Regions from separate parts of the Streptomyces sp. NPDC101191 genome, predicted to be linked through region 2. Evidence: riboswitches for the same ligand, from Rfam matches in the RefSeq annotation. Region 2 holds a riboswitch; each other region holds the start of a gene.

Region 1 (7,752 bases), on a different contig from region 2:
GAGGATGTCGTGCTCGCTGACGACGACCTCGGCGGCCCCGGTCCGCTCCATGATCTCCACCAGGACCAGCGCGCCGGCGATGATCACGTCGACCCGGCCGGGGTGGATGACCGCGATCGCGGCCCGCTCGTCGTGCGTGGAGCCCAGCAGCCGGTCCACCACCGCGTCGACCTGCGCGCGGGAGATCCGGGAGTGGTGGATCTTCGTGGAGTCGTACTCCGGGAGCCCCAGCGCGACGGCGGCGACCGTGGTGACCGAGCCGGCCAGGCCGACCAGGGTCCCGGCCTCCGTGAGCGGCACGGTCTCGGCGGCCAGGTCCAGCGCGGCCCGCACGTCGGCGCGGATCGCGGCGATCTCCTCGGCGGTCGGCGGGTCGTGCCGGACGTGCCGCTCGGTCAGGCGTACGCAGCCGATGTCGACCGACCGGGCCGCCTCGACGTGCCGGTTGCCGACCACGAACTCGGTCGAGCCCCCGCCGATGTCCACCACGAGCCGCCGGTCGTCGCCGTGCAGCTCGCCGGTGGCACCCGTGAAGGAGAACTCGGCCTCCTGGTCACCGGTGATGACCTCGGGCTCCACGCCGAGGATCTCGACGACCCCGCGCACGAAGTCGTCCCGGTTCTCGGCGTCGCGGGACGCGGAGGTGGCGACGAAGCGCAGCTTCTCCGCGCCGAGCTCCTCGATGACCGCCGCGTAGTCACGGCAGGCGGCGAAGGTCCGCTCCAGCGCCTCGGGCGCGAGCCGGCCGGTCCGGTCGACGCCCTGGCCGAGCCGGACGATGGTCATCCGCCGGTCCAGCTCGATCAGCTCGCCCGTCTCCGGGTGCACGTCGGCGACGAGAAGGCGGATGGAGTTCGTACCGCAGTCGATTCCGGCGACCCGGGTCACTTCTGCTCCTCGTCCTTGTCCGCGCAGGGGGTGACGCAGGGGCCCTTCGCCCACCACTCGGGCAGCATCGCGAGGGCCTCGTCGCCGAAGGGGTTCACGCCCGGGCCCGCCACGAGCGAGTGCCCGACGAGGACGTGCAGGCACTTGACCCGGTCCGGCATGCCGCCGGCGCTCGGGAAGCCCTCCAGGACCTCGATGGCGTCGCGGCGCGCGATGTAGTCCTCGTGCGCGGCCCGGTAGGCGGCGGCCAGCTCCGGGTCGGTCGCGAGCCGGGCCTGCATCTCCTTCATGACCCCGTTGGCCTCCAGGGTGCCGATGGCGGAGGCGGCGCGCGGGCAGGTCAGGTAGTACGTGGTCGGGAACGGCGTGCCGTCGGGGAGCCGGGGCGCGGTCTCGACGACGTCCGGGTTGCCGCACGGGCAGCGGTGCGCGATGGCACGCAGGCCGCGGGGCGGCCGGCCGAGCTGGGCCTCGAACGCGGCGACGTCCGCGTCGGTGGGCTCGGTGCGTTCGGTCTGCGGAGGGGGCGTTTCCATGTCTGCCTTGCTCGGGTCTCGTGGCGTGGTTGCGACGTCTACGGGCGGTCGGCGTGGTCCACGCCGTCCCACAGGTTGTCGTACCAGGGGCGGTCCGTCGCGCCCTGGTCGGTGCGGGGCCGGTGCTCCGCGTCGGGGTCGTTCACGGTGAAGCCGGTCTCGCCGGGCATCACGTAGTGGAGGTGCTCGCGGGCCAGCCGGCGGACGTAGGCCGGGTCCTGGAGGCGGGCCTTCTCGTCCCGCAGGTCCTCGACCCGGCGGGCGGCCTCGGCGGCCTTGCGCTCCTGGTCGGCGATCTCGCCCTGCTGGGACACGTACTGCCGCATCGGATAGGCGAGCGCCACCACGAGCGAGCAGACGACGAGGGCCAGGAAGGCCGCGCGGCCGGTGAGCCGGGAGCGGCGCGCCTGACGGCGGGTCTGGGAGCGGTAGACACGGGCGGCGGTCTGCTCGCCGAGCAGCCTGATCCGGGTCGCGGTCGAGAACCGGTCCCGGTCCTTCACGGCCATGTCGTGCGCCTCCCCGTCACTCGTGGGTCCTGGTCATGCGTACGTCCCCGCACACGGTACGGGACCGAGTGCGGGGACGCTTCGCTTCGCTACGCCTTTGCGCCCTGTTCAGTTCTCCGGATGCAAAGTCCGTGGCTACGGCGTCGGGGCAGGTCAGCCCTTGAAGCGCGGGAAGGCGCTGCGGCCGGCGTAGACCGCGGCGTCGTCGAGGATCTCCTCGATGCGCAGGAGCTGGTTGTACTTGGCGACGCGCTCGGAGCGGGCCGGGGCGCCGGTCTTGATCTGGCCGCAGTTGGTGGCGACGGCGAGGTCGGCGATGGTGACGTCCTCGGTCTCGCCGGAGCGGTGGGACATCATGCACTTGAAGCCGCTGCGCTGGGCGAGCTCGACGGCGTCCAGGGTCTCGGTCAGCGAGCCGATCTGGTTGACCTTGACGAGCAGGGCGTTCGCCGAGCCCTCCTCGATGCCGCGGGCGAGGCGCTCCGGGTTGGTGACGAAGAGGTCGTCGCCGACGAGCTGCACCTTGGCGCCGAGCTTGTCGGTGATGACCTTCCAGCCGGCCCAGTCGTCCTCGAACAGCGGGTCCTCGATGGACACGAGCGGGTACGCGGAGACGAGCTCCTCGTAGTACTCGGTCATCTCGGCGGCCGAGCGGGCCTTGCCCTCGAACTCGTACTTGCCGTCCTTGTAGAACTCGGAGGCGGCGCAGTCGAGCGCGAGCGCGATGTCCTTGCCGGGGACGTAGCCGGCCTGCTTGATGGCCTCGAGGATGAGGTCGAGGGCCTCGCGGTTGGAGCCGAGGTTCGGGGCGAAGCCGCCCTCGTCACCGAGACCGGTGGACAGGCCCTTGGTCTTCAGGACGGACTTGAGGGTGTGGTAGACCTCGGTGCCCCAGCGGAGGGCCTCGGAGAAGGACTCCGCGCCGATCGGGGCGATCATGAACTCCTGGATGTCCACGTTGGAGTCGGCGTGCGAGCCGCCGTTCAGGATGTTCATCATCGGAACGGGCAGCAGGTGCGCGTTCGGGCCGCCGAGGTAGCGGAAGAGCGGCAGGTCCGAGGCCTCGGAGGCGGCGTGCGCGACGGCGAGGGAGACGCCGAGGATGGCGTTGGCGCCGAGCGAGGACTTGTCCGGGGTGGCGTCCAGGTCGAACATCGCCTGGTCGATCAGGCGCTGCTCGGTGGCGTCGTAGCCGACCAGCTCGGGGCCGATCTGCTCGATGACGGCGAGAACGGCCTTCTCCACGCCCTTGCCCTGGTAACGGTTGGGGTCACCGTCGCGGAGCTCGAGGGCCTCGAACGCACCGGTGGAGGCACCGGACGGAACGGCAGCACGGCCGGTGCTGCCGTCGTCGAGGCCGACCTCGACCTCGACCGTGGGGTTGCCTCGGGAGTCCAGGATTTCCCGGGCTACGACGACGTCGATGGACGGCACGAGCATCTCCTTCTGGGATGTGACGCTGGTTGTGACGCATGCGGCAAGGTCTCGTTCGCCTTGCGACAAGAGCCTAACCGGCTCGGGGGCTCCAGCCAGCCGGGCGCCCGCCCCCTGGGACGAAAAAGGACCCAAGGGCATGCATCCGGGGACGAAAGGCCCCAGATCTACTGGAGGGTAACCGTAGAGAGCGGAGAAACCCCGGCCCGGAGCGCGCACGGGGGAAGGGCGCTCCGGGCCGGGGTGGTCAGTCACCGCGGGAGGGTCGGCAGGCTCACTTGAGGTGGAGCTGCTGGCCCGGGTAGATCAGGTCGGCGTTCTCGACGACGCCCTTGTTCAGCTGGAAGAGCTTCTCCCAGCCGCCCTTGACGCCGTGCGCCTGGGCGATCTTGCTGAGGGTGTCACCGGCGACGACCTTGTACTCGCCGTCGCCCTTCTTGACCTTCTTGCCGGTCGGGGTGGTGACGGTCTTCTTGGACTCGTTCTTCGGAGCGGTCTTCTTCGGCGCCTGACGCTGCTCGCTGCGGGTCGCCGGCTGCTCGGTGGAGCGCTTCGGCGCGGCGGGCTGCGGGGCCGCCTCGGCGGCGCCACCGTCGTAGGACGCGCCGGACAGGCCCACGCCGCAGCTCGGCCACGCGCCCTTGCCCTGGCCCGCGAGGACCTTCTCGGCGACGGCGATCTGCTGGGACTTGGAGGCCTGGTCGGCACTCGGGGCGTAGGCGGTGCCGCCGTACGCGGCCCAGGTGGAGGCCGAGAACTGCAGACCGCCGTAGAAGCCGTTGCCGGTGTTGATGGACCAGTTGCCGCCGGACTCGCACTGGGCGACGGCGTCCCACTCGGAGGCGGTGGCGGCCGAGGCAGTGCCCGCGGTCATCAGCGGGGCCGCGACGGCGACGCCGGCGACACCGGCCAGCGCGACGATGCGGGTGGCCTTGGCGGCACGACGGTGTTTGCCCTTGCCGGAAAGCAGCATGGAAGTTCTCCTCACCGACGCCTACGAGGTGAGCTGTCGGGTTCGGGCGAGTGAGTTGCCCGGCCGCGTGACCTTGCACGCGGCTCCACCCCAAGCCGATCGTCGGCCGTCTGTCTCAACGGCCGGGACCGGCACTTACCTTGGGTCCCCCGGTCCTGCCTTCGGCGCTTGCGCGACGACTGTTCCCTCCGTCCGGCGGCAGGATTCGGCGTACCGGTCGGCGGGGCCCGCGGTGGCGAGCGGTCACGACCGTAGACATAGAGCCGGGGGAAGTTCAAAGACCCTCAAGACGGAAAAATCGCCCCTACTTGCACACCGTCAGGAGGTGTTTGCGCAGGTGAGGGGCGATTGAAGCAAAGTTTGCGGACGTGACACGCCCGTTCGGGAAGAGAGACTCATGTCTCACTTACACAGAACGGACATTCACCCCCGAACTACTTCTGGGATTCCGTCAGTCCGAGGTCCAGCTCAAGGCTCTGACCAGGAAGGATGAGGTCGGGGTCGGAGCCGACGGTCTTCTTGTTGGCACCGTAGAGGGCGCTCCAGCCGCCCGTGAGCCCGTTCTCCTCCGCAATGCCCGACAGGCTGTCACCCGGCTGAACGGTGTATTCGCCCGCCTTGTCCGTGGTGTCCGAATTACCCGCCGTCTTGCCATCGGTCGCGCCACCCGTCACCTCGTCACCCGGAGCGGCGTGGCGCCCGGAATCGGTGGAGGTGTCCGAGTTGCCCGGCTCTTCTGGCGCGGCGTCACCTCGGTGCTTGCCGGTGCCGGGCGCGGTCGTGCCCGGCGCACCGGGGGTGCCCGGCGTGCCGGGGGTACCGGGCGTCGTGGGCACACCGGGCGTACCGGGCGTCACGGACGTACCGGGCGTCACGGGCGAAGTGGAGGTCCCGGGCGTCGTGGGCGCGGGGGTGGTGGGGTTCGCGGGGGTCACCGACGTGGCCGGGGCCGTGGGCGCGGTGGGGGCCGTGGAGGGCTTCCCGCTCTCCTGGCCGGAGCCGGCGGGCAGGCCGTCGGTGCGGTTGGACTCCGGGACGGGACCCGTCGACTTCTTGGGCGTCACGCCCGGGCCCGGGTTCACCGCGGGCGCCTTGCCGTCGTTCTTCAGGCCGGCGATCGGGGCGCAGGTGGCCCACTGGGTGTCGCCCGCGGCGAGCGCACGGTCCGCGATGGTGATCTGCTGGGCGCGGCTCGCGAGGTCGGCGCTCGGCGCGTAGGCGAGGCCGCCGTGCCGCTCCCAGCTCTCCTGGGAGAACTGCAGGCCGCCGTAGAGCCCGTTGCCGAAGTTGGCGCTCCAGGCGCCGCCGGACTCGCACTCGGCGACCCGGTCCCATGTCGTCGCGTCAGCGGCGGAGGCCGAGCCGGTGGCGAGCAGGGGCAGCGCCATGGCCGAGCCGGTGACTCCCGCCGCGACGACGAGTGCGGGAGCCTGGCGGGGTCTGCGGTGACGTCCGTTTCCGGAGCGCATGCGGAGTGCCTTTCGCGTGACTGCTGAGACTGCGGGTGAACGTAGCGGCATTCGAACGTGAGTCACAAGTCGATGCAGCGGAGATCACGCGAAGATCACATTCTTGACGCCCCGTCAGTTATGCGTCCCTTTGTGGGAAGGCGTGAACTCCACCGGAAGGGTGCGTAGGCCACGCATGATGAGCCCCCCGCGCCACCGCAGTTCCTCCGGATCAACCCCAAGTCGCAGGTCTGGCAGGCGAGTCAACAGCGTCGCCAGCGCCGCCTGTCCCTCCAGGCGGGCCAGCGGCGCGCCCAGGCAGTAGTGGATGCCGTGGCCGTAGCCGAGGTGCTGATTGTCGCGCCGCGCCAGATCCAGGGTGTCCGGCTCGTCGAACCGCGCCGGATCCCGGTCCGCCGCGGCGAGGACCACCAGGACCGGGTCGCCGGCCGGGATCTCCTGCCCGCCGATGGTCAGCGCCTCCGTGGCGAACCGCCAGGTCGCCAGCTCCACGGGTCCGTCGTACCGCAGCAGCTCCTCGACGCCGGTCTCCAGCAGCCCCGTCTCCCCGGCGGCGAGCGACTCCTGGAGCCGCTCGCGCTGACCGGGATGGCGCAGCAGCGCGTACATCCCGTTGCCGATCAGATTGACGGTCGTCTCGAAGCCGGCGAAGAGAAGGATGAAGGCCATGGCGGCGGCCTCGTTCTCGGTGAGGTGCTCACCGTGGTCCGAGGCCTTGATGAGCCCGGAGATCAGGTCGTCCCCCGGCTCCTCCCTCTTCTTGTGGATGAGTTCCGCGAGGTAGCCGCGCATCTTCTTCACCGAGCGCGCGACGCCGCCGCGCGGTCCGCCGCCGTGCCGGATCATCATCCCGGCCCAGTCGCGGAAGTCGTCCTGGTCCTCGCCCGGAACCCCGAGCAGGTCGCAGATGGCGTAGATGGGCAGCGGGAAGGCGAACTCGTGGATGAGGTCCGCCTCGCCCCGCTCGGCGAAGCCGTCGATGAGCCGGTCGGTGAGCTCCTGCACCCGCGGCGCGAACTCCGCCACCCGGCGCGGCGTGAACGCCTTCGACACGAGCCGGCGCAGCCGGGTGTGGTCCGGCGGGTCGATGTTGAGCAGATGCGTCATCAGCTCGGCCTTGCGCTCGCCCGGAATGCCGGTCTTGCCCTTGGCGTGCGCGGGCTCGTCGTGGTGCGCCGGGTTCTTCGAGAGCCGCTGGTCCGCCAGCGCCTGCCGCGCGTCGGCGTACCGGGTCACCAGCCAGGCCTCGACCCCGCTGGGCAGCTTCGCGCGGTGCACGGGAGCGTGCTCGCGCAGCCAGGCGTACGCGGGGTACGGGTCGGTGGCGAACTCCCAGGTGAAGAGCTCGGGGCCGGGCGGGACGGAAGAGGGGGTGGCACTCACTCCCCGACCGTACAAGGGGACGGCCGGGCCCCGCGCCCGGAGCCCCTCCGCGCCGGCCGGGCGGTCCCTTTCGGATCGGGCCCGGCGCGATCCGGAAGAGACGGCCTGGCCCGAGGTCACGGACGGGCGCCACCGCGTGAGGTGACATGTCCGTACGCGATCCTCCTATGCGGTGACGCTGCGTGGCTTAGATTCACCGCGTGGATGCCCAGTTGCTCAGGAACACGTTCGCGGTCGTCGAGAGACGGGCCGAGCACGCCGCCACCTTCTTCTACTCCCATCTGTTCTGGCACAACCCGGGCGTCCGCGAGCTCTTCCCCCAGGAGATGGGCGCTCAGCGGGACCGGCTCTTCGCCGCGCTCACCCATGTGGTGACCCACCTGGAGGACCCCGCGCTCGTCGGCTACCTCGGGCAGCTGGGCCGCGATCACCGCAAGTTCCTCGCCACCCCCGCGCTCTACAGCGCGGTCGGAGCCAGCCTGCTCGCCGCCTTCGCGCACGCCGCCGGCGCCGCCTGGACCCTGGAGGCGGAGAAGGCGTGGACCGAGGCCTACGGGCGG
Region 2 (7,752 bases):
CCCCCAACACGCCTGACACGGGCCCGCTTTCCACGGACGGCAAGACCGCGTACATCACCATCCGCTTCAGCGTTCCGCCCTCCACCCTGGGCACCGACTACCTGAACGGCGTGGACACGGCCGTAAAGCCCCTGCGCGACGCCGGCGTCACCGTCGAGTACGGCGGTTCGCTCGGCGAACTGGCCCGGCCGTCGGCCGACGACCGCACCAGCGAGGCGATCGGCTTCGCCGTCGCGATCGTGGTGCTCCTGATCGGCTTCGGCAGCATCATCGCCGCGGTCATGCCGCTGGTCACCGCCCTCATCGGAGCGATCTGCGGGCTCGCGCTGCTCGGTCTGACGGCGGCTGCCTTCACCTTCGGGACGGTCTCGCCGACCCTGGCCACCATGATCGGCCTGGGCGTCGGCATCGACTACGCCTTGTTCCTGATCACCCGTCACCGCCAGAACATCATGAACGGGCACGATCCCGCCGACTCCGCGGGCCTGGCGACGACGACGAGCGGCCGGGCGGTGCTCGTCTCCGGCTGCACCGTGATCATCGCGCTGTCCGGTCTCTGGGTCTCCGGCGTCACCTTCATCGGCAAACTCGGCCTGGCGGCCGCCTTCACGGTCGTCACCGCGGTCATCGCCGCGCTCACCCTGGTCCCGGCCATGCTCGGACTCGTGGGGCGCCGCATCGACCGCTACCACGTGCGCAAGCCCGTGGCGGAGACCGACGCGGAACCGGGCGCCACCCCGCACGGCACCTGGCACCGCTACGCCCAGCGGGTGGAGCGGCGGCCCTGGTACTTCCTGGTCGGCGGCGTGGTCGCCCTGGTGATCCTGGCCTTCCCGGTGTTCTTCATCCAGCTCGGGCACATCGGCGACGGCGCCGACCCCAAGTCGTTCACCGACCGGCGCGCCTACGACCTGATCTCCACGGCCTTCGGTCCCGGCGCCAACGGGCCGCTGACCATCGTGGTCGACCAGACCTCGGTCCCGGCGTCCGATCGTTCGGCGCTCGCGAGCAAGCTCCAGCAGTCGCTCGCCAACGTGCCCGACGCGGCCTCCGTCACCGCGCTGAAGCCCACCTCCGACGGTGACGTCCTGATCGGCACCGCCTACTCGGTCGCCTCGCCGCAGGACGAGAAGACCACCGAGCTCACCAACCACCTGGTGGACGACGTGCTGCCGGACGCGGTGGCCGGTACGGACGCGAAGACCTACGTCACCGGCACCACGGCCGCCCAGGTCGACTTCCTCGACATCGTCTCCAGCCGGCTGCCACTGATCATCGCGGTGGTGGTCGCGCTCGCCTTCCTGGTCATCCTGATCGTCTTCCGCGGGCTCCTCGTCGCCGTCAAGGCCGCCGTCCTCAACGTGCTGTCGATCGCCGCGTCCTACGGCGTCGTCGTGGCCGTGTTCCAGTGGGGCTGGGGCGGCCCGGCCCTGGGCGTCTCCGGCAAGGTGCCCATCGAGAGCTATGTGCCGATGATGATGTTCGCCATCGTCTTCGGCCTCAGCATGGACTACGAGATCTTCCTGCTGTCCCGGGTCCGCGAGGCGTGGCTGCGCACCGGCGACGCCGAGGCGAGCGTCGCCCATGCCCTGGAGATCACCGCGAGGGTCATCACCTGCGCCGCGCTGATCATGGTGAGCGTCTTCGCGGCCTTCATCGTGTCCGACAACATCGTGATCAAGATGCTCGGCCTGGGCCTCGCGGTCAGCGTCCTCATCGACGCCACCATCGTCCGGCTGCTGCTCGTTCCCGCCGTGATGACCCTGCTGGGCGCCCGCGCCTGGTGGACCCCACGCTGGCTGGACCGGATCCTCCCGCACCTCGACACCGAGGGGGAGGCGGCGCTGGAGCAGGACCAGGAGTCCGGCCACGAGCCGGCCCGGTGACCCGCGACGTGCACATTCGGACAAAGAGGTAGATGTCCTGCTATTAAGCTCCAATGCCGGAATGCTCAATGAATTCCGGCATTGGAGCTTTTCTGTGCCGGTAGCGCGCAAAGGTCGGACTGCGTGATCTGAGTCACGGCCTTTCCGGCCCGGTGAATTCTGTCGCGACGTCAGATCGGCACCCTGGGGGAGCGGTTGGCGCGGTGATGGTGAAAGGTGGGAATGATCCTTTTTCTTTTTCCGAATGATCGATTTGCTTTGATTAATTTCTGTCTTGTTTTCGCCGGAAGAATTCGCTTACGGTCACCCGGCAACCGGACGGAAACGCCGAATCCTGCCACCGACCGGGTACCGCACACACGACCACTTCAGGCAGGAGCGGGGGACCCAGGTTCTCCGCCGCTCCCGGGCTCCGGGGGCGGCTCGGGGTGAAGCCGTGCCCAGGCGCGGCCGGGCATCTCCTGCCCGAACCCGACAGCTCACCTCGCAGGCGGAGGAGAGGACCCCGCCATGCGTGGACACGCCAAGCACCGCCGTTCCAAGAAGTTCCCGCTCACCCGCGGCATCGCCGCCGTCGGCATCACCGGCAGCGCCGCACTGGCCCTGCCGCTGGCCGGAGCGACGACCGCGGGTGCGGTCACTCCGCAGGCGGCGCACACCGTCGCAGTCGAAAAGGCGACGGTCCAGGTCACGCAGGTGGCGAAGGCGTCCGGAACGGTGCGGTATTCGGTCGTCGCCGGTGACTCCCTTTCCAAGATCGCCCGGAAGTACGCGGTAAAGGGCGGCTGGAAGAAGGTCTACCAGGACAACCGGACGGCCGTCGGCGCCGACCCGGCCCTCATCCGCCCCGGCATGCGGCTGACCGTCGACGCCCGAGGCGCCGCGCTCTCGGGCGTGAAGCCCGCGGCGGCCCGGACCGCGACGACGGCGGGCGCCGCGAGCGCGGGAGCCGTGGTCCAGGCCGTGGCTCCGGCCAAGGCGACCTCGTACCCGGACAACCTCGACGGGTGGATCCGCGAGGCGCTCGACATCATGGCCAAGAAGGGCATCCCCGGCAGCTACGACGGCATCCACCGCAACATCATGCGCGAGTCGTCCGGCAACCCGCTGGCCATCAACAACTGGGACTCCAACGCCGTCGCCGGCACCCCCTCCAAGGGCCTGCTCCAGGTGATCGACCCGACCTTCCGGGCGTACCACGTCGAGGGCACGGCCGACGACCCGTACGACCCCGTCGCCAACATCGCGGCGGCCTGCAACTACGCGGCCGACCGCTACGGCTCCATCGACAACGTCTTCGGCGCCTACTGACGCCCGCGGACGCGAGGACGTGCTCCCGCAACCGGCCCCTCGGCCGGGTGCGGGAGCACGGTCGTTCCGGGCTCAGTTCAGGGTGTCCGGGTCCGGGCCGGTCCGCAGCCCCTGGTCGAGCGCGGCGACGGCCGTCATCTCGTCCGCCGAGAGGGCGAAGTCGAAGACGTCGATGTTCTCGCGGATACGCGCCGGCGTGACGGACTTGGGGATCACCACGTTGCCGAGCTGCAGGTGCCAGCGCAGCACGACCTGCGCGGTGCTCTTGCCGTACCGGGCGGCGATCTCCCGGAGCACGGGCTCCTCCAGGACGGCGCCCTGGGCGAGCGGGCTCCAGGCCTCGGTGACGATCGAGTGGCGGGCGTGCAGCTCACGGAGCGCGCGCTGCTGCAGGCCGGGGTGGAGCTCGATCTGGTTGACCGCCGGGACGAGGTCGCTGCCGTCCAGGAGCCGGTTCAGGTGCGCGGGCTGGAAGTTGGAGACGCCCGCCGTGCGCACGCGGCCGTCGGCGACGAGCTTCTCGATGGCCTTCCAGCTGTCGAGGTAGAGATCCCGGGCCGGGGCCGGCCAGTGGACGAGGTAGAGGTCCACGTGGTCGAGGCCGAGCTTGGCGAGGCTCGCGTCGAAGGCCCTGAGGGTGGCGTCGTGGCCCTGGTCGGCGTTCCACAGCTTCGTGGTGACGAACAGTTCGTCGCGGGCGAGGCCGGAGCTCGCGAGGGCCTTGCCGACGCCCGCCTCGTTGCCGTAGATCGCGGCGGTGTCGATCGAGCGGTATCCCGCCTCCAGCGCCGCGGTGACGGCGGCGGTCGTCTCCTCGTCCGGCACCTGGAAGACGCCGAAGCCGAGCCGCGGCATCTCCGTGCCGTTGTTGAGGGTGACGGTGGGGACGGAGTGGTTCATGACGTTCCTCGGATCTGTGGTGCGGGTGTCTGCGTGGGGGGTGGGGGCCCGGGGCGGTGGCCGGGCCGCGGGCGGGTCAGACGAGGGCGGCCACGGCCGCGGCGGCGAAGGCGTGGTCCTGCTCGGGGGCGCCGCCGCCCACGCCGACGGCGCCGATGAGCCGTCCGTCACGGTGGACGGGCAGGCCGCCGGCGATGAACAGCAGCGGCCGGTCGAGCGCGGTGGTGAGGCTGTGGAACGGGCCGTCGGGCTTGACCAGGTCGACCAGGTCGGCCGTGGGGGCGTTCAGCTGGAGCGCCGTGTAGGCCTTGCGGGTGCTCGTCTCGCCGGAGATGAGGACGGCGCGCTCGTCACGGCGGAAGGCCAGCAGGTGGCCGCCGGCGTCGAGCACGGTGACGCTGACCGTGACGCCCGCGGCGTCGGCGGCCCGCCGGGCGGCGGTGAGCAGGACCTCGGCGTCCTGGGAGGTCAGCGGGGCGACGGCGGCGGTGACGGTGCTCATGAGGGGTGCTCCATGCGGTCGTACGGAAGTGCGGAGGAGGGAGGGTGCAGGGGGAAGGCGCGGGCGAGGGGGTCAGTGCCCGAGGCCCGCGGGGACCTGCCGGGCGTCCGGGACGGCCGCCGAGGTCACGGAGTCCGCGGACCCGGCGACCATCCTCGACCTGCGGGTCCGCCGGTCGAGGAACGCGGCGAGGAAGGCCAGCAGCAGCGCGGAGGCGGCGAGGAGGCCGCCGACCCAGTTCGGGGACGTGTAGCCGAGGCCCGTGGCGATGACCACGCCGCCGAGCCAGGCGGCCAGGGCGTTGCCGAGGTTGAAGGCGCCGATGTTGGCCGCGGAGGCCAGCGTCGGTGCGGCGGAGGCCTGGTCGAGGACCCACTTCTGCAGCGGCGGGACGGTCGCGAAGCCGAGCGCGCCGATCAGGGTCAGCGTGATCGCCGCGAGGACCTTGTCGTGGGCGGTCGCCGTGAACAGGAACAGGACCAGGGACAGGGAGCCCAGCGCGACGAAGAGCATGGGCATCAGGGCCCGGTCGGCGAACTTCCCGCCCAGCAGGTTGCCCAGGAACATGCCGACGCCGAAGAGGACCAGCAGCCAGGTGACGGCGCCCTCGGTGTAGCCGGCGACCTCGGTCATCATCGGCGTGATGTAGGTGATGGCCGCGAAGACGCCGCCGTAGCCGAGCACGGTCATGGCCATGGCCAGCCAGACCTGGACGTTCCGGAAGGCGGCGAACTCGGCGCTGATCCTCGCGGCCGGCGGCCGTCCCGTCTCGGGGACGAGACGCGCCACGCCGAGGAGGCCGAGGACGCCGAGCGCGGCGACGAGCAGGAAGGTGACGCGCCAGCCGATCGCCTGGCCGATGTACGTGCCGCCGGGGACGCCGACGATGTTGGCGACGGTGAGGCCCATGAACATCAGGGAGATCGCGGAGGCCTTCTTCTCCGGCGCCACGAGGTCGGCGGCGACGACGGACCCGATGCCGAAGAACGCCCCGTGGGCGAGGGAGGCGACGACCCGGCCGACGAGCATCAGGCCGAAGCTCGGCGCGAACGCGGAGAGCGCGTTGCCGACGATGAACAGGCCCATGAGGAACATGAGCATCTTCTTGCGGGACACCTTCGTCCCGAGCACGGTCAGGAGCGGCGCGCCGAGGACGACGCCCAGGGCGTAGCCGGTCACCAGCCAGCCGGCGGTGGGGATCGAGACCCCGAAGTCGCCGGCCACCTGGGGCAGCACGCCCATGATGACGAACTCGGTGGTGCCGATTCCGAAGGCCCCGATGGCCAGGGCCAGGAGCGCGAGAGGCATGGGACGAACCCTTCCGGGGTGTGTTTGCGCAGAAGCCTTACGAGCGAGAACAATAGTTGCAGACGCCGGATAAATGCAAACGGAGTGAGTTGCGGAGCAGGTTAACCCTCGTTTGCAAGTAATGGGATGCGCCCTGCCCGGGGCTTGTCCATGCGGGTGTGCAGGCCCTGGGCAGGGCCAGCTAGCCCTGCTCAGCGGCCTGCTCAGGTCCGGGCTCACGGCCTGGCCTGCTCGATGCCGACCGTCCATCGGCCGACATCGAGCAGAAGCGGGAGGGGACGGGAGGGGACGGGAAGGGACGGGTAGGGCGCCTAAAGGCCGCTGACCTTCGCCGTCGCCGAGAGCTCGTAGACCAGGGTGAGCGTGCGGCGGCCGCCCGGCGGGAGGGAGACGGCCCAGGAGGCGATGCCCTCCGCGTCGACCGCGTCCGGGGCCGGGGAGCAGGCCTCGCCGCGGACGCGTACCTCCACCGCGGACACCTCGGAGACCGGGATCCGCTCCCGGACCACGACCACCCGGTCGCCCCGCTCGCCCGGCGCGGCGAACCGCGACAGGTGCAGCCGGACCGTACGGGTGACCACGGTGCGCTGGGTGAGGCCGGTGGTGTCGCGGGACTCCTCGGTCCGCCGGACCACCCGGTGGTCGTCACCACTGCCGAAGGCGAGCTCGACGGGCGCGCCGGGCGCGGTGAAGTCGAGTGTGCCCCGCCCGGTGAAGCCGCTCCCGCGCACCAGGTCCACGGGCCCCGCGAGCAGAGCGTGGCCGGACCGGTTGGCGCCCCGCACCACCTGGGTGACCAGCGGCGACAGCTCGGGGGAACAGGCGTACTCGCTGCTCACGGCCGTCGTGAAGGAGGAGACGGGCACCCGGTGCGCGCGGCCGTCCGCCGGCACGGAGACCGGCGCGGGAGCGCTCAGGACCCGCACCTCGCCGCCGTCGTCCACGCCGGGGAGCCCGAGCACCGGGGCCGGGCCGAGGTCCCCGATCTCCTCCTCGCGCAGCTCGACGTCGACCGTACGGCGCTCCGCGGCGGAGCGGTCGGTGAGCGTCAGCCGGTCCTCGGTGAGCCGCGGCGGATCGGTCGCCAGGGCCGACCGCGCCGTCGACAGCGTCAGCCGTACGTCCGACCAGTCCTCGCCCGTGTGCTGCCAGACCACCGCGTCGGTCTCCAGGGTCAAGGAGTCCCCGTCCAGCACGGCCCGGTACGCCGGCCGCCACAGCGCGCAGGGCGTGAGGTGGCTCAGTCGCAGCCCGGCGGCCCCAGCGGTCGCGCTCTCGACGGTCAGGTCGACGTACGCGAGCAGTTCGGCGGGCTCCGACTCGGCCAGCCCCCTCGCCCGCTCGACCTCGCCCAGCTCCGCCTCGAGCGCCGACAGACGGGCCTCCGCGGCGCGCAGCTCCTCGCCGTACGCGTCGCGCTCCGCGTCGACCCGGTCCAGCTCGGCCGACCAGCGCGGCGCCTCGCTCTCCCCGTGCCCGGTGCCCTCGCCGATCTCCCGCAGGAGGTCGGCGGCGAGCCGGCCGAGCAGGTCGAGACGGGTCCGCAGCCGGTCGCGCCGCCGCTTCAGGGCGGACTGCTCCTCCGTGAGCGCGTGGACGCGCCGGCGGAGCGCGGAGTCGCCGGCGGACGGGCGCGGCCCGCGCGGCGTCCAGGCACGCACGATCCGCGCGTCGAGGACGCCGGCCGCGTGTTCGGCGGTGAGTTCGGCGTGCAGGGTGCGGTCGACGGCCGTCGCGGCGACCGGACCCAGGCGCAGGCGCTGGACACCGGCCGCCAGGTCGAGCACGGTGCGGCGCTCGACGTGGGCGCGGTCCTCCAGGCAGGTGACGGCCGTGACGGGAAGG
Region 3 (7,752 bases), on a different contig from region 2:
CGGCCGCTCACCCGCTTCGAGGGCCAGGGCCTCGACAAGGGCCACGTCGTCCACGACCTGCTCTTCACCCGGCGCCCCGGGGTCTGAGTTTTCCACAGGCTGCGGGGAACTCCCTCGCCGCTGTCGGCGGCGCTCGTTAGGGTCGTTCCGTGTCGTCGAACCCCATTGCCGGACCCGTCACCGAGTCCGGCAACGCCCCAGCCCACGCGGTGATCCCCGCGCCCGCTCCCGTGCCCGCCCTGGAGAGCGATCAGCCGGACTTCGCCGCCGTCCCGGAGCGGGCCAAGTGGCGCTACAAGCCACGCAAGGCCTTCTGGCGCAGCCGGTTGCTCCGGGCCGTCGTGCTGATCACCGCACTCGCGATCTGTGCGCTGGCGATCCTCGCGCTGGTGCGGGAGGAGACCGGCACCGAGGGCTTCCTCGTGGGCCTCGGTCTCGCCGTACTGCCGGTGCCGCTGCTCATGGCCGCGTTCCGCTGGCTCGACCGGGTCGAGCCGGCCCCCTGGAAGAACCTGCTCTTCGCGCTCGCCTGGGGAGCGTTCGCCTCCACTCTGGTGGCGATCCTCGCCAACTCCTTCGCCGTGGAGTGGATCAGCAGCGCCACCGCCGACCCCGGATCCGCCGACACCCTCGGGGCCACGGCCGTCGCGCCGGTCGTCGAGGAGACGGCCAAGGGAGCGGCCGTGCTGCTCCTCTTCCTCTTCCGGCGCAGGGACTTCACGGGTCCGGTCGACGGCCTCGTCTACGCGGGCTTCACCGCCACCGGTTTCGCCTTCACGGAGAACATCCTCTATCTGGGCAACGCGTTCGGTGAGGACATGGACCTGGGCACGGGAGGCCTGTCGACGACGGTGGGCACGTTCTTCGTCCGGGTGATCATGTCCCCGTTCGCGCACCCCCTGTTCACCTCGCTCACCGGCCTCGGCTTCGGCTTCGCCGCCCTGCTGCCGGCCACCGCCCGGCTCCGCCGTACCCGGCTGGTGCTGCTGCCGCTCGGCGGCCTGCTCGGCGCCATGGGCATGCACGCGCTGTGGAACGGCTCGGCGACCTTCCATCCGCTGGCGTTCGTCGCCGTCTACGGCATGTTCATGGTGCCCGTCTTCGCCCTGCTCACCTGGCTCGCGATATGGAGCCGCCAGAAGGAGCTGCGCACCATATCCGGCGAGCTCCCGGCCTACGCGACGGCCGGGTGGCTCGCCCTCGACGAACCGCTGGCGCTCTCCTCGATGCGGGCCCGCGCGCTGGCCCGCGGCTACGCGGCGCGCAGCTTCGGCAAGCCCGCCGCGCAGGCCGTCGGCGAGTACGAGGCCTTCGCGACGACTCTGGCGTTCCTGCGGCACCGCGCCCGGCGCGGCCAGGCGGCGCCGGACTTCACGGCCCGCGAGCAGGAGCTGCTGCACCACCTGTGGCAGCGCCGCCAGGTCGCCTCCCCGGCGCTCACGCACGCGGCCCGGGCGACCGGCCGGGTCTGGGCGCCGCCGCAGTACCTGGACTACGGCGGCTACAACCCGTACCGCAGCTAGCGCCTCCGCGACCGGCCCGGCGCATCGCGGCCCACGACGCCGAGCGCGCGCCCTCGTCCGGCGCCCCGGGCGACCCAGCCCCCGCGGCATTCCGGCGGCGGCCCAGCCCCGAGGCACCGCGGCGCCCCGGCGCCCAGGCCTCAGGCGCCCAGGCCTCCTGGCCGCAGGCGCCTGGCCCCCAGGCCTCCTGGCCGCAGGCGTCTGGCCCCCAGGCCCCAGGCCTCCAGGCACCACGCCTCCAGGCCTCAGGCCTCCGACGCCTCCGTGAGCGCCGCCAGCTCCGTGTCCGTCAGCTTCAGTTCCGTGGCCGCGAGCAGCGCCGGCAGCTGTTCGACCGTGCGGGCCGAGGCAATCGGGGCGACGACGGTCGGGCGGGAGGCGAGCCAGGCCAGGGCGACGGACGCGAGCTCGGCCTCGTGGGCCGCGGCGACCGTGTCGAGGGCGGCGAGCACCTTCCGTCCGCGCTCGGTCTCCAGGTGCCGGCCGGCCCCCTGGGCGCGGACACTGGCGACGGCGGTACCCGGACGGTACTTGCCGGTGAGGAAACCGGCCGCGAGACCGTAGTACGGCACGGCCGCGAGACCGCCCCGCTCGGCGGTGTCGAGGAGCGGGCCCTCGTAGGTGTCGCGGGAGACCAGGTTGTAGTGCGGCTGGAGGGCGACGTAACGGGCGAGGCCCTCCGCCTCGGCGAAGTCGAGGGAGGCGCGCAGCCGCTCCGGGGAGATGTTGGAGGCGGCGACGGCACGGACCTTGCCGTCCTTCACCAGCTGGTCGAGGGCGGTGACGATCTCCTCGACCGGCACGGACTCGTCGTCGAAGTGCGTGTAGTACAGGTCGATGTGGTCGGTGCCGAGGCGGCGCAGCGACTCGTCTGCCGCGGCCTTGATGTTCGTGGCGCCCAGGCCCTTGTAGCGGGAGTGGGCGCCGACCTTGGTGGCGACGACGATGTCGGAGCGGTTGCCGCGGGAGGCCAGCCAGCGGCCTATGACGGTCTCCGACTCACCGCCCTCGTTGCCCTCGGCCCACTCCGAGTAGACGTCGGCGGTGTCGACGAAATTGCCGCCCGCCGCGGCGTAGGCATCGAGGACGGCGAAGGACTGCGCCTCGTCGGCGCTCCAGCCGAAGACGTTGCCGCCCAGGGAGAGCGGGAAGACGTGCAGGTCGGAAGAGCCCAGGCGGCGAAGTGAAGTCATGGGGTGGTCAACCCCCCGCACCGCCGGGCCTATTCCTGGCCGTCCCCTCCCTCGGGAGCGGACCTCAGATGCTCAGGCCCTTGGAGCGGAGCCAGGCCGCCGGGTCGATGCCGTCGCCGGACGGGGTGTGGACCTCCAGGTGGAGGTGCGGGCCGGTGACGTTTCCGGTGGCGCCGACGCGGCCGATGGTCTCGCCGGTGCCGACCGACTGGCCGACGCCGACGGTCATGGAGGAGAGGTGGCAGTACCAGATCTCGGTGCCGTCCTCGAGCTCCAGGACGATGCGGTAGCCGTACGCGCCGGACCAGCCGGCCGACTTCACGGTGGCGCCGTGGACGGCCTTGACCGGGGTGCCGGTGGGAGCCGCGAAGTCCAGGCCGGTGTGGTAGCCGGAGGACCACATCGAGCCGGCTTCGCCGTAGGTCGAGGTGATCGTGTACGAGGAGGTGGGCAGCGAGAAGCTGGCGGCCAGCTTGGCCAGGCGCTCGGCCTCGGCCTTGCGCGCGGCCTCCTCGGCGGCCTTCTTCTTGGCCTCGGCTGCAGCCTTCTCCGCCGCGTCGGCCTTGGCCGCGGCCTCCGCGGCTGCCTTCTCGGCGGCGGCCTTCTCCGCCGCCGCCTTCTCCGCGGCGTCCGCGGCGGCCTGCTGCTGCTCGGCCTGCTGGAGGATGCGGGCGCGCAGCGTCTCGCCGGCGTCGGCCTGCGTCTCGGTCCGGGTCCGGTCGCCGGTGCCGGAGTCCGTGGCGTCGGTGGTCCAGGTGAGCGCGGTGAGCGGCTGGGTGTTGTTGCCGCCCGCGGGTTCGAAGTCGCTCTTGTCGTGGCCGATGAGCTCGCCGACACCGGGGAGTTCGGAGGCGTCGGGAAGGTCGACGTCCGGCAGGGCTATGGAGACCGGCGGCTTCTGCTGGGCAGTGGCCAGGCCGCCCGCGCCGACGGCGGCGATCACGCCGACGCCGAGGACGGTGGAGGAGCGAGCGAAGTTGGAGCGCTGCTTGACGACGCGGTGCCGTCCGCCGGACCGGCGGTCCCGCAGGGAGTCCTCCGTCGGGTTCCACTCCTCGCCGCCCGCGGCACCCGCCGCACCGGCGGAGTCGAAGTAGTCGAAGGGGGCTTGAGGAGCGGGGGTGTCGGACGCCACGGAGGCGCTCTCCTTTCCTTCCTTCTCGCCTACCGGGTTAGCTGACGGGTTCGGAGCAGGAAGGTCTCCTACGGGCGTACCGCACGGGTGCGGTGGGGCCCGATTCACCCCAAGTGGTGGTTCCCCGGTTCCCTTACGGGATTCGGCGCGTGCGCACGGTGCCGCCTCTTGCGGCGGCTGGGACGACCGCGCTGCGTTATCGAACGTTAATAGACCCGGCCACCCGATTCCAAGCCGTCCCCCTTGATCATTCACTGAATTAGGAGGGTATCGCCCGACTTGAGCCCCACTCAGATACGTGCCAGTAGCAAACCGAGGATCTGACGTTACGTCAATTGTTATCTGAGGGAGACCCCCCGACTACGAGCGGTCACCGAGCCGCCGGCCGCCCGGCGGCACGACCGGCATCGTCCGCCGCCGCTCCGGCTGACCGACCGCCGGACGGCTCACCGCGAGCAGCGCCATGTCGTCCGTCGCACCCCCGCCGGTGTGCCGGCGCACGTCCGCCACGAGCGCGTCGAGCAGCTCCTCCGGCCCCGGGAACAGCCGCCCCGCGAGCCGCTCCCGCGGGTCGTAGAAGACCCCGCCCGCGTCCCGCGCCTCCGAGAGCCCGTCCGTGTAGAACAACAGCGTCGACCCCGGCGGATACGCGGCCTCGTCGGCCCGGTCCGGCCACGCGGCGAGCTCCCCCATCCCCAGCGGCAGCGCCGCCTCACTCGGCCGCAGCAGCTCGGCCCCGCCGTTCGCACGCAGCAGCAGCGGCTCGGGGTGGCCGCGGTTGACCACCCGTACGACCCCATCGCCGCCCGGGATCTCGGCGAGCACGGCCGTCGTGAAGCCCTCGAAGGCGTCGAGCCCGTCCCGCCGGGTGCCCTCCCGGGCCAGCGCCCGCTCCAGGCGCGCGGCCACCCCCTCCAGCGTCGCCTCCTGCTCCGCCGCCTCCCGGAAGGCGCCCAGGACCACGGCCACCGCCTCCACCGCGTCGAGCCCCTTGCCCCGGACGTCCCCGACCACCAGCCGCACCCCGTGCGGGGTGTCCTGCACCGCGAACAGGTCGCCGCCGATGAACGCGTCGGCCTGCGCCGCCTCGTAGCGGGCCGCGATCTGCAGCCCGCCGATCCGGCCGGCGGGCGCCGGGAGCACCGCCCGCTGTGCCGTCTCCGCGATCACCCGCGCCGACGCGAGCCGTTCGCCGCTCTTGCGCACCACCCGGTTGATCAGCAGCGCGAGCCCCGAGACGGTGAGCACGGTCAGCGTCTCGGTGAGCGCGGGGATCTGGGCCACCGTGCCGTTGTAGAGGTGGAGACCGACGCTGACGAGGACGGCGGCGATGCCCGTGGCGAGGGTGATCACGGTGGAGAAGAACGGGGCGGCGATCAGCGGCGCCGCCGAGAGCAGCGGCGCCGCCGTGTAGGTGGGCGGGGTCAAGAGGTCGAAGACGACCCCACCCAGGATGACCAGCGACGGCAGCACGCGCAGGAAGCGCCGGGCACCGCGGTAAGGACCGCCCGCCCCGCCGCCCGCCGCTGCTCGCCCCACCTGTGCTCTCCTGCCCGGTCGGTCCACGGCGGCGGACCGCACCGCGCCCATCCCAGGGTGCCGTCAGGCCGGAGGGCTCGGCGACTCCTCCTCGGCCGGTTGGCGTACCGCGAGCCGCCCGCCCCGCGCCAGCGCCGCCATGGCCGCCGCGCACGGCAACAGCCCCACCAGGGACCGGCCGAGCGCGGCCGGCACCAGGAACGCCGCCCCCATCAGGGCGAGCCCGAGCCGCCGTGGGCGACGAGCAGCCGCTCCACGATCGGTCGAGCCCCGGGTCGGTGACGACGTGCACGGGGTGTCCGTGCAGGACCCCGGCGAGCGCGACGCCCAGGCCGAGGGTCCCGGAGGTCGGCTCGACGATCGACGACAGGACCTAGAGGTTCCGCTCGGCCCAGATGCGCATCGCGTCCCGGACGAGCAGGGCCGTGCCCTCCCCGTGCCGGTCGTAGTTCCTCGTGAAGCGCGGGTCGTCGACGTACATCTGCCCGAGCCCGATGAAGTACTCCCTGCTCGGCGTCGTCGTGGTCGACAGCCACGCGTGGTGCCGCCGGGTGATCGCCTGCACCTCGTCGCTGTCGGGCGCGAGGCCCTCCTCCGCGGCCGCCGCGAAGGCCCGGGCGACGGCGACCTGCTCGTCCTGGAACGCCTTCTTCCCGGCGTCGTCGAGGGAGCGCCACCAGCGGTCGCCGCGCTCGTACGCGTCCCGCCCCCAGCGTTCCGTCACCTCGGCCTCGTAGCGGGTGTGGTCGAAGCCGTCGAACACTTCCTCGGCCATGAGCCGTTCTCCTCTCTCGGTCTTGTGGAGAGTGGTCCGTACGGCCTCGATCTGCCGCCCGATCCGCTCGCGCTCCTGTTCCAGGAGGGCCAGGTGCGTGCGCAGGGCGACCGAGGTGTCCCGTTGGCCTTCGAGGACCTCGGCGATCGCGGGCAGGGAGAGCCCGAGCTCGCGCAGCAGCAGGATCCGCTGCAGCCGCACGAGTGCCGCCTGGTCGTAGTACCGGTAACCGTTCGCGCCGATCCGGCTCGGCTCCAGCAGTCCCAGCTCGCCGTAGTGGCGCAGGGTGCGACTGGTGGTGCCGGCCTTCCTGGCGATCTCCTGGATCGACCACTCCATGAGAAAGACGGTAGAACTTGACGTTACGTAAAGGTCAAGCCGGACATCAGGGACGCGGCACCCGGGAACGACGAAGGCCCGGATCCGTTTCCGGATCCGGGCCTTCGTGCTACTGAGTAGCGGGGACAGGATTTGAACCTGCGACCTCTGGGTTATGAGCCCAGCGAGCTACCGAGCTGCTCCACCCCGCGTCGGTGAACACCACCTTACGGCATGGACGCCCCTGTTCGGAAATCCGTGTCCGTCAGCAGCCGCAGTCCTCCGCGTCGACCGGCGACGTCAGCGGGTCCGCCGCCTGCTGCGCGGGCCCCTCCCAGGTCTCGTAGGCGAAGCCCTCGCGCACCCAGTACTCGAAGCCGCCCAGCATCTCCTTCACCTGGAAGCCGAGCTCCGCGAGGGCCAGCGCGGCCCGCGTGGCGCCGTTGCAGCCGGGGCCCCAGCAGTACGTGACGACCGGCACGCTCCGGTCGAGCAGCTGCTCGGCCTGCTCGGGGATGAGCGCGGTCGGCAGGTGCACGGCGCCCGGCACGTGCCCCTGGTCCCAGGAGGCCGTGGAGCGGGAGTCGAGCACGACGAACCCGGGGTCACCACCGGTGGCCCGGGCGTCGGCCAGCGCGGAAGCCACGTCGGAGACGTCGGCGTGGAAGGCGAGGCTCGCGGAGAAGTAGGCCGCGGCGGCCGCCGGGGAGGCGGCGGGCGTACGGAGAACGGGGTTGACCTGGTTCGGCGTCGTCGTCATGGTGATCAATCTAAGGACGATGATCATCGCGCTGAAGTGGTGATCCACGGCGGTCGGGGGGTTCGGCCGGGGATTCCCGCGCGTTGCTCCGCACGGGGCAGGGATCTCACGTAGCGGAACGCCGTCACATTCCCGGCCCCCCGTTCGTCATCACGATGTGACCGGACGCGAAGGGGAACGACGACCGATGGACAGGGACCGCGCCGCCCAGGATCTCCTGGCCGAACGTTTCGAGGCCGACCGCGGACATCTGCGGGCGGTCGCCTACCGGATGCTCGGCTCGCTCAGCGAGGCGGAGGACGCCGTCCAGGAGGCCTGGATCAAGCTGAACCGGTCCGACATCGGCGACGTACGGAACCTGAGCGGCTGGCTGACCACCGTCGTCGGCCGGATCTGCCTCGACCTGCTGCGCTCCCGCGGCTCGCGCCGCGAGGACCCGCTGGAGTACTACATCCCCGATCCGGTCGTCCGGGAGGAGGGCACCGCCGACCCCGAGAAGGAGGCGCTGC
Region 4 (7,752 bases), 510 kb from region 2:
GACTGGGCCGTGCGCAAGCCCCGACTGCAGCCGGGCGGCTGGGCATTCGAGTTCCACAACGACAACTACCCCGACATCGACGACACCGCCGAGGTCATCCTCGCGCTGCGCCGGGTGAAGCACCCCGAACCCGAGCGGGTCGAGGCGGCCGTCCGCCGCGGCGCCCGGTGGACCGCCGGCATGCAGTCCCGGAACGGCGCCTGGGCGGCCTTCGACGCCGACAACACGAGCCGCCTGCCCAACCGGCTGCCGTTCTGCGACTTCGGTGAGGTCATCGATCCGCCGTCGGCCGATGTCACCGCCCACGTCGTGGAGATGCTCGCCCACGAGGGCAAGGCCGACCACCCCCGCACCCGCCGCGGCATCGACTGGCTCCTCGCCGAACAGGAGCCCAGCGGTGCCTGGTTCGGCCGCTGGGGCGTCAACTACGTGTACGGCACGGGCTCGGTGGTCCCGGCCCTCACCGCCGCCGGGATCGCGCGCAGCCACCCGGCGATCCGGCGGGCCGTCGGCTGGCTGGAGTCCGTACAGAACGAGGACGGGGGCTGGGGCGAGGACCTGCGCTCCTACCGGAAGCGCCAGGGAATGGGGCGCGGTGCCTCCACCGCCTCCCAGACGGCCTGGGCGCTGATCGCCCTGCTCGCGGCCGGCGAGCGGGAGTCCCAGGCGGTCCGCCGGGGCGTCGCCTGGCTCGTCGCGACCCAGCGGGAGGACGGCTCCTGGGACGAGCCGTACTTCACCGGCACCGGCTTCCCCTGGGACTTCTCCATCAACTACCACCTCTACCGCCAGGTCTTCCCGCTCACCGCGCTCGGCCGCTACGTGAACGGCGAGCCCGTACTCCACGGCCGGGGGACCGGCTGATGGCCCGGGAGCCGGCCAGAGCGGCAGCCGTCCCCCCGCTGCTGGTCGCCTGCGCGCTCGGCATCGAGAAGTTCGCCCTGCGCAGCGGCGACCGCGGCGGGGCGCCCGCGCCCGTGACGGTGGTCAGGACCGGGATGGGCCCCGCGCACGCGCACCGGGTGGTCTCCCGCGCCCTCGACCGCGAGCCCTGGCGGGACGCGGCCGTCGTCGCCTCCGGCTTCTGCGCCGGACTCGCACCGGGGATGCACCCCGGCGACCTGATCGTCGCCGAGGAGACCCGCGACTCCGAGGGCACCACCCCTTGCGTGGGCACCGAACTGCTCGTCAAGGCACTCACCCGGGCGCTGCCCGGGAGCACCGTGCACACCGGCCTGCTGACCGGCTCCGACCACGTGGTGCGCGGCCCCGAGCGGGCCGCGCTGCTGGCCGGCGGGGCCATCGCCGTCGACATGGAGTCCGCCGCCACCCTGCGGACCGCCACCGCCGCCGGACCCCGTCCGGTTGCGGCCGTCCGGGTGGTCGTGGACGCTCCGGAACATGAACTGGTACGGATCGGCACGGTACGCGGGGGAATATCGGCCTTCCGCGTCCTTCGTGCCGTCCTTCCCGCATTCTTCGAATGGCACCGTTCTTTGCTGCTCCCCAGGAGGTGAGCGAGTTATGGCCATGCCGCTCCGTCAGTCCATCCGGGTCGGGACCTACCTCTTCGAACAGAAGCTCCGCAAGCGGGACAAGTTCCCGCTCATCGTCGAGCTGGAGCCGCTGTTCGCCTGCAACCTCAAGTGCGAGGGCTGCGGCAAGATCCAGCACCCGGCGGGCGTGCTCAAGCAGCGCATGCCGGTCGCCCAGGCGGTCGGCGCCGTCCTGGAGTCCGGGGCGCCGATGGTCTCCATCGCCGGTGGCGAACCGTTGATGCACCCTCAGATCGACGAGATCGTGCGCCAGCTCGTGGCCAAGCGCAAGTACGTCTTCCTGTGCACCAACGCGATGCTGCTGCGCAAGAAGCTCGACGACTTCACCCCCTCCCCGTACTTCGCCTTCGCCGTGCACATCGACGGACTGCGGGAACGGCACGACGAGTCGGTCGCCAAGGAAGGCGTCTTCGACGAGGCCGTCGCGGCGATCAAGGAGGCCAAGCGGCGCGGATTCCGGGTCACGACCAATTCGACGTTCTTCAACACCGACACCCCGCAGACGATCATCGAGGTGCTCAACTTCCTCAACGACGACCTCCAGGTCGACGAAATGATGATCTCGCCCGCCTATGCCTACGAAAAGGCTCCTGACCAGGAGCACTTCCTCGGCGTCGAGCAGACCAGGGAACTCTTCAAGAAGGCATTCGCAGGCGGAAACCGGCGGCGCTGGCGACTCAACCATTCGCCGCTCTTCCTCGACTTCCTCGAAGGCAAGGCCGATTTCCCGTGCACCGCGTGGGCGATCCCCAACTACTCCCTCTTCGGGTGGCAGCGCCCCTGCTATCTGATGAGCGACGGCTACGTCCCGACCTACCGCGAGCTCATCGAGGAGACGGACTGGGACAAGTACGGCCGCGGCAAGGACCCGCGCTGCGCCAACTGCATGGCGCACTGCGGCTACGAGCCCACCGCCGTCCTCGCCACCATGGGCTCGCTCAAGGAATCCCTGCGCGCGGTCCGCGAGACCGTCAACGGGAACAACGGGTGAGCGTGGGCCATGACCGGTGAGTTCGACCTGCGGGCGCTGCTCGCCGAACGGGGTGGCGAGCGCTACGAGCTGCACGCCCGCCACCTCAACCACCAGCTGCCGAGGATGCTCCGGACCATCGGCTTCGACAAGGTGTACGAGCGGGCCGAGGGCGCCCACTTCTGGGACGCCGACGGTGCCGACTACCTCGACATGCTCGCCGGCTTCGGCGTCATGGGCCTCGGCCGGCACCATCCCGTCGTGCGCAAGGCGCTGCACGACGTCCTCGACGCGCAGCTCGCCGACCTCACCCGCTTCGACTGCCAGCCGCTGCCCGGACTGCTCGCCGAGCGGCTGCTCGCGCACAGCCCCCACCTCGACCGGGTGTTCTTCGGCAACAGCGGCACCGAGGCCGTCGAGACCGCGCTGAAGTTCGCCCGGTACGCCACCGGCCGGCCGAGGATCGTCTACTGCACCCATGCCTTCCACGGCCTCACCACCGGCTCCCTCTCGGTCAACGGCGAGCAGGGCTTCCGGGAGGGCTTCGCACCGCTGCTGCCCGACACGCCGATCGACCTCGGCGACCTCGACGCCCTGGAACGCGAGCTGCGCAAGGGCGACGTGGCCGGCTTCGTCGTCGAACCCGTCCAGGGCAAGGGGGTGCACGAGGCCCCGCCCGGCTTCCTGCTCGCGGCCCAGGAGCTGCTGCACCGGCACGGCGCCCTGCTCATCGCCGACGAGGTGCAGACCGGACTCGGGCGGACCGGCGACTTCTACGCGTACCAGCACGAGGACGGCGTCGAGCCGGACCTGGTCTGCGTCGCCAAGGCGCTCTCCGGCGGCTACGTGCCGGTCGGGGCGACCCTGGGGAAGGACTGGATCTTCAAGAAGGTCTACTCGTCGATGGACCGGGTGCTCGTCCACTCGGCCAGCTTCGGGTCGAACGCCCAGGCCATGGCGGCCGGGCTCGCGGTGCTCTCGGTGATGGAGTCCGAGGGCACGGTCGCGCACGTCCGCCGGACGGGCGAGCTGCTCGCCGGGCGGCTGCGCGAGCTCGTACCGCGCTACGAGTTGCTGAAGGAGATCCGGGGCCGGGGGCTGATGATCGGCATCGAGTTCGGCCGCCCCTCCTCGCTCGGCCTGCGCAGTCGCTGGACGATGCTGCAGGCCGCCCGCAAGGGACTCTTCGCCCAGATGGTCGTGGTGCCCCTGCTCCAGCGCCACCGCATCCTGACCCAGGTGTCGGGAGACCACCTGGAGGTGATCAAACTGATTCCGCCGCTGGTCATCGACGAGGCGGACGTGGACCGCTTCGTCACCGCCTTCACGGCGGTGATGGACGACGCCCACGGAGGCGGCGGACTGATGTGGGACTTCGGGAAGACACTGGTCAAGCAGGCCGTCGCACAGCGCTGACGGCGCACCGTCCGGATCCGGCCCACCGGCTTTGCCTCGGAGGCAACAAATTTGCCTCCGAGGCATGATCCTGGCGGAATGGACGCATGGACCACGTCCCCGGGGATCCCGCCCCGGAACCTGCCGCCCGCGCCGCTCGCGGCGCTCTCGACGTCCCGCCGGACGTCGCCCCGCAGCTGCGGGCCCTGCGCCGGCGCAGGGGGCTCACCCTGGAGGCCGCCGCGCAGCGGGCCGGTCTCTCCCCGGCCCATCTCTCCCGGCTGGAGACGGGGAACCGGCAGCCCTCGCTGCCGATGCTGCTCGCCCTCGCCCGTATCTACGGTACGACGGTGTCCGAGCTCCTCGGCGAGCTGCCGACCGAGCGCGACCCCGTCGTCCGGGCCGGCCGCTCCGATCCGGTCGAGGCCGACGGCTGGATCTACCGCCAGGCCGGCGGGGCGGGACGCGCGATGCAGTGCCTGCGCGTGCACGTGCCCTACGCCACCAGCGCCGACATCGTGCGGGTCCATCCCGGCGAGGAGTGGATCCACGTGATCGAGGGACGCGTGCGCCTCGCACTCGGCGAGGCCGTGCACATCCTCGATCCCGGGGACAGCGCGCACTTCGACTCGCTCACCCCGCACCGGATCGGCGCCGCCACCCGCGCCGGGGCCGAACTGCTCTTCGTCCACACCCTCCTGCAGAGTCCCGTCGCCGAGCTGTGCCTCGGTGACGGGACCCCGCACCGGCGCTGACAACCCGAAAGGTAGTGCTATGTCCGAGAAGTCCGCTCCGGTCACCGGCGAGGAGCGCGAAGCCGGCAAGTTTCCCAAGGGGCTGGTGCTCCGCCTCTTCGCGTACCTGGTCGCGGGGCACCTCTTCGCCGGTTTCCTCTACCTGCTCTTCATGCTCGGCGGGCAGAACCAGTAGCCGGGGCCGGCCGGGACCGGGGCGACGACCTCAAGCCTCCGACAGCAGGCGTGCGCGGAGGCGCTCCCGGGTCTCCGGGGCGAGTCCGAGGCCCTGGGTGAGGTAGGCGTCCACCGAGCCCCAGGTCGTGTCGATCGTCTCGAAGGCGGCCCGCAGGTACTCCACCCGCGCGTCGAAGAGCGGGCTCAGCAGCTCCATCACCTCGGGCGCCATGCCGTCCGGGGCGGTGGAGCTGCGCTGCACCTTGTAGCGGCGGTGCGGGGCGTTCGACTTCAGGTAGTCGGCCTCGACGGCCTCGCGCTCGACGCCGACGGCCAGCAGCGAGATCGCGACGGACAGGCCGGCCCGGTCCTTGCCGGCGGCGCAGTGCATCAGGGCGGGGACGCTGTCCTCGGCCATCGCGTGCAGCACGCGGCTGTGCTCCGCCGTGCGCTCGACCATCATCTTCCGGTACGAACCGGACATACGGGCGGCGGCCTTGCCGTCGGCGAGAAGCTCGCGCAGTTGCGCCAGGTCGCCCTGGCGCACCATCTGCCAGAACTCCTTCCCGTCGGCGGGATCGCTCAGGGGTATGTTCACGTTCCGCACGCCCGGCAGGGCGACGTCGTCCCCCTCGAAGCGCCGGTCGGCGTCGTTGCGGAAGTCGAACACGGTGTGCAGACCGAGGGTGGCCAGGAACGCGGCGTCCTCGGCGGTGGCGTGGGCCAGGTGGCCGCTGCGGAAGAGGCGTCCGGGGCGCACGGACCGGCCGTCCACGGTCGGCAGTCCGCCCAGATCGCGGAAGTTGCGTACGCCGGTGAGCTCGGGCTCGGTCGTCGCTTGCGTCACGGTTGCTCCTGGTCTCGAGATCGGTTCCTGGGGCAATCATCCAGGTGAGGGGCCCCGCACGCACCCCCTCGGGAGGGAATGAGTGTTCTGTCCGAATTGAGGGTTTGGCGGTAACGCGCCCGGATTCCTTGGGAGATGGGCAGCGGGGCGTGAGCAGCGTCATAGACGTGACGGACCGTGCCTGATCGTCTTTTCCAAATTCCCTTCCGGAAAGGGAAATCGAGGGACCGTCATCCACGGAGGGTGACCGTAATTCCCGCCCCCTTTCCCCGAATCGGCACTGGCGGGAAATCGGCGGCTTGTTCCCGTCGACCCCGCTCGTCTAGCGTCGCGCTCAATCCGGACGGACCGCCTAATCCTGCCGCCGACCGGAATCCGCACCCACCCGTACGCGGCAGGAGCGGGGGACCCAGGTAGTACGCCGATCCCTCGATGAAGGACGGCTCGGGGTGAAGTCGCGACCAGCGGCCGGACATCTCCAGTCCGAACCCGACAGCTCACCTCGCAGGCGACGGAGAGGAATTCGCCATGCCCGTGAAGGGTAAGCACCGCCGTCCCAAGGCCAACCCGATCACCCGCGGGTTCGTGGCCGCCGGAGCCGGAGGGGCCGTCGTCGCCCTCCCGCTCATCGGCGCCACCGGCGCGCACGCCGCCGAGCAGGCCGCCCCGACCGTCACCCCGCAGCAGGCCGTCGCCGTCGTGGCGCCCGCCGCCGTGACCCCGGCCAAGGCTCCGGCCGCGGCCCCGAAGTCGTACACCGTCGTCCGCGGCGACTACCTGTCCAAGATCGCCACCGAGCACCACGTGGCCGGCGGCTGGCAGAAGCTCTACCGCGACAACCGCCAGGTCGTCGGCGGCAACCCGTCGCTGATCCTGCCGGGCATGAAGCTCACCCTCGGCGCCAAGAACACCGCCAAGGCGACGCACCACCCGAAGGCCGCCGCGGAGCGCAGCCAGAAGGCTTCCGGCGACTCGACCCGCGCCTCGCGCGGCAGCGAGCGCAGCTCGGCCCCGGCCTCCGCCGCGAGCTCCTCGTCGTCCTCCTCGGCCGGCACGACCTCCTCCTCCGGCTGGGTCGCCCCCATCGCGGGCGCCGGTGTCGGCACCGCGTACAAGACCGCCGGCGCGATGTGGTCCTCCGGCTACCACACCGGCATCGACTTCGTCGCCTCCACCGGCACCAGCGTCCACGCGGTCGGCCCGGGCACCGTCTACTCCGCCGGTGACGGCGGGGCCTACGGAAACCAGGTCGTCATCCAGCACGCCGACGGCACCTTCTCGCAGTACGCCCACCTGTCCTCGATCTCCGTCTCCGCCGGCCAGACCGTCACCGGCGGCCAGGAGATCGGTCTCTCCGGTGCGACCGGCAACGTCACCGGCCCGCACCTGCACTTCGAGATGCGGACCGGCCCGGACTACGGCTCCGACATCGACCCGGTGGCCGCTCTGCGCCAGCACGGCGTGAGCATCTGACATCGCGTCAGTACCGTGTCGGCCTGACGTCGACACTCCGGAGGCCCGGCACCCTGTGCCGGGCCTCCGGTGTATTCCGGCTTGGGACAATCTTTATCGGTGGCATATGTCACCCGACGTCAACCCCTCCTTACGGTCGCGTAGGTCACATGAGGAGGGGAAAAATGTGCTCCCGTGGCAGACGATTCGAGATCAACAGACAAGAACGCATTCGGGTCGTACGCGGCGATCGGTGACAGCTTCACCGAGGGGGTCGGGGATCCCGGGCCCGACGGGGCGTACGCCGGCTGGGCGGACCGGTTCGCGGTCCTGCTTGCCGACCAGCTGCCGGAGGACGCGGACTTCCGGTACGCCAATCTCGCCGTACGGGGGCGCCTTCTCGACCAGATCGTCGCGGAACAGGTTCCGAGGGCGAAGGAACTCGCCCCCGACCTGGTGACCTTCTGCGCCGGCGGAAACGACATCATCCGCCCCGGCACCGACCCCGACGACGTGGCCGAGCGCTTCGAGCGTGCCGTGTCCGACCTCACCTCCGCCGTCGGCACCGTCATGGTGACCACCGGCTTCGACACCCGTGACGTGATCCTGCTCAAGCACCTG

What was found. A riboswitch is a leader RNA that binds a small molecule or an ion and turns the genes downstream of it on or off. The one in region 2 is predicted to bind cyclic di-AMP.
Region 1: linked by a shared signal. The riboswitch ahead of ACIRQF_RS35540 (transglycosylase family protein) and the one ahead of ACIRQF_RS03815 (transglycosylase SLT domain-containing protein) in region 2 are both predicted to bind cyclic di-AMP.
Region 3: linked by a shared signal. The riboswitch ahead of ACIRQF_RS16660 (M23 family metallopeptidase) and the one ahead of ACIRQF_RS03815 (transglycosylase SLT domain-containing protein) in region 2 are both predicted to bind cyclic di-AMP.
Region 4: linked by a shared signal. The riboswitch ahead of ACIRQF_RS05965 (peptidoglycan DD-metalloendopeptidase family protein) and the one ahead of ACIRQF_RS03815 (transglycosylase SLT domain-containing protein) in region 2 are both predicted to bind cyclic di-AMP.

The regions. Positions count from the first base shown of each region.
Region 1 is NZ_JBIWOU010000013.1:150,665-158,416, reverse strand. It holds gene ACIRQF_RS35560 (exopolyphosphatase) at 1-888, opposite strand, end outside; gene ACIRQF_RS35555 (DUF501 domain-containing protein) at 885-1,424, opposite strand; gene ACIRQF_RS35550 (septum formation initiator family protein) at 1,463-1,933, opposite strand; gene eno (phosphopyruvate hydratase) at 2,087-3,373, opposite strand; gene ACIRQF_RS35540 (transglycosylase family protein) at 3,642-4,340, opposite strand; cyclic di-AMP (ydaO/yuaA leader) riboswitch at 4,344-4,517, opposite strand; gene ACIRQF_RS35535 (transglycosylase family protein) at 4,775-5,809, opposite strand; gene ACIRQF_RS35530 (cytochrome P450) at 5,924-7,207, opposite strand; gene ACIRQF_RS35525 (globin domain-containing protein) at 7,393-7,752, shown strand, end outside.
Region 2 is NZ_JBIWOU010000001.1:861,458-869,209, reverse strand. It holds gene ACIRQF_RS03820 (MMPL family transporter) at 1-1,886, shown strand, start outside; cyclic di-AMP (ydaO/yuaA leader) riboswitch at 2,237-2,392, shown strand; gene ACIRQF_RS03815 (transglycosylase SLT domain-containing protein) at 2,397-3,197, shown strand; gene ACIRQF_RS03810 (aldo/keto reductase) at 3,270-4,097, opposite strand; gene ACIRQF_RS03805 (heme-binding protein) at 4,174-4,599, opposite strand; gene ACIRQF_RS03800 (MFS transporter) at 4,672-5,907, opposite strand; gene ACIRQF_RS03795 (DUF4139 domain-containing protein) at 6,219-7,752, opposite strand, start outside.
Region 3 is NZ_JBIWOU010000003.1:741,885-749,636, reverse strand. It holds gene trmB (tRNA (guanosine(46)-N7)-methyltransferase TrmB) at 1-87, shown strand, start outside; gene ACIRQF_RS16670 (PrsW family intramembrane metalloprotease) at 210-1,523, shown strand; gene ACIRQF_RS16665 (aldo/keto reductase) at 1,769-2,716, opposite strand; gene ACIRQF_RS16660 (M23 family metallopeptidase) at 2,781-3,851, opposite strand; cyclic di-AMP (ydaO/yuaA leader) riboswitch at 3,863-4,009, opposite strand; gene ACIRQF_RS16655 (PP2C family protein-serine/threonine phosphatase) at 4,212-5,441, opposite strand; gene ACIRQF_RS16650 (hypothetical protein) at 5,454-5,603, opposite strand; gene ACIRQF_RS16645 (MerR family transcriptional regulator) at 5,764-6,504, opposite strand; tRNA gene ACIRQF_RS16640 (tRNA-Met) at 6,622-6,695, opposite strand; gene ACIRQF_RS16635 (rhodanese-like domain-containing protein) at 6,749-7,243, opposite strand; gene sigJ (RNA polymerase sigma factor SigJ) at 7,431-7,752, shown strand, end outside.
Region 4 is NZ_JBIWOU010000001.1:1,373,765-1,381,516, reverse strand. It holds gene shc (squalene--hopene cyclase) at 1-864, shown strand, start outside; gene ACIRQF_RS05995 (1-hydroxy-2-methyl-2-butenyl 4-diphosphate reductase) at 864-1,517, shown strand; gene hpnH (adenosyl-hopene transferase HpnH) at 1,525-2,547, shown strand; gene ACIRQF_RS05985 (aspartate aminotransferase family protein) at 2,557-3,942, shown strand; gene ACIRQF_RS05980 (helix-turn-helix domain-containing protein) at 4,029-4,676, shown strand; gene ACIRQF_RS05975 (DUF6126 family protein) at 4,696-4,851, shown strand; gene ACIRQF_RS05970 (tyrosine-protein phosphatase) at 4,882-5,679, opposite strand; cyclic di-AMP (ydaO/yuaA leader) riboswitch at 6,052-6,203, shown strand; gene ACIRQF_RS05965 (peptidoglycan DD-metalloendopeptidase family protein) at 6,208-7,152, shown strand; gene ACIRQF_RS05960 (SGNH/GDSL hydrolase family protein) at 7,327-7,752, shown strand, end outside.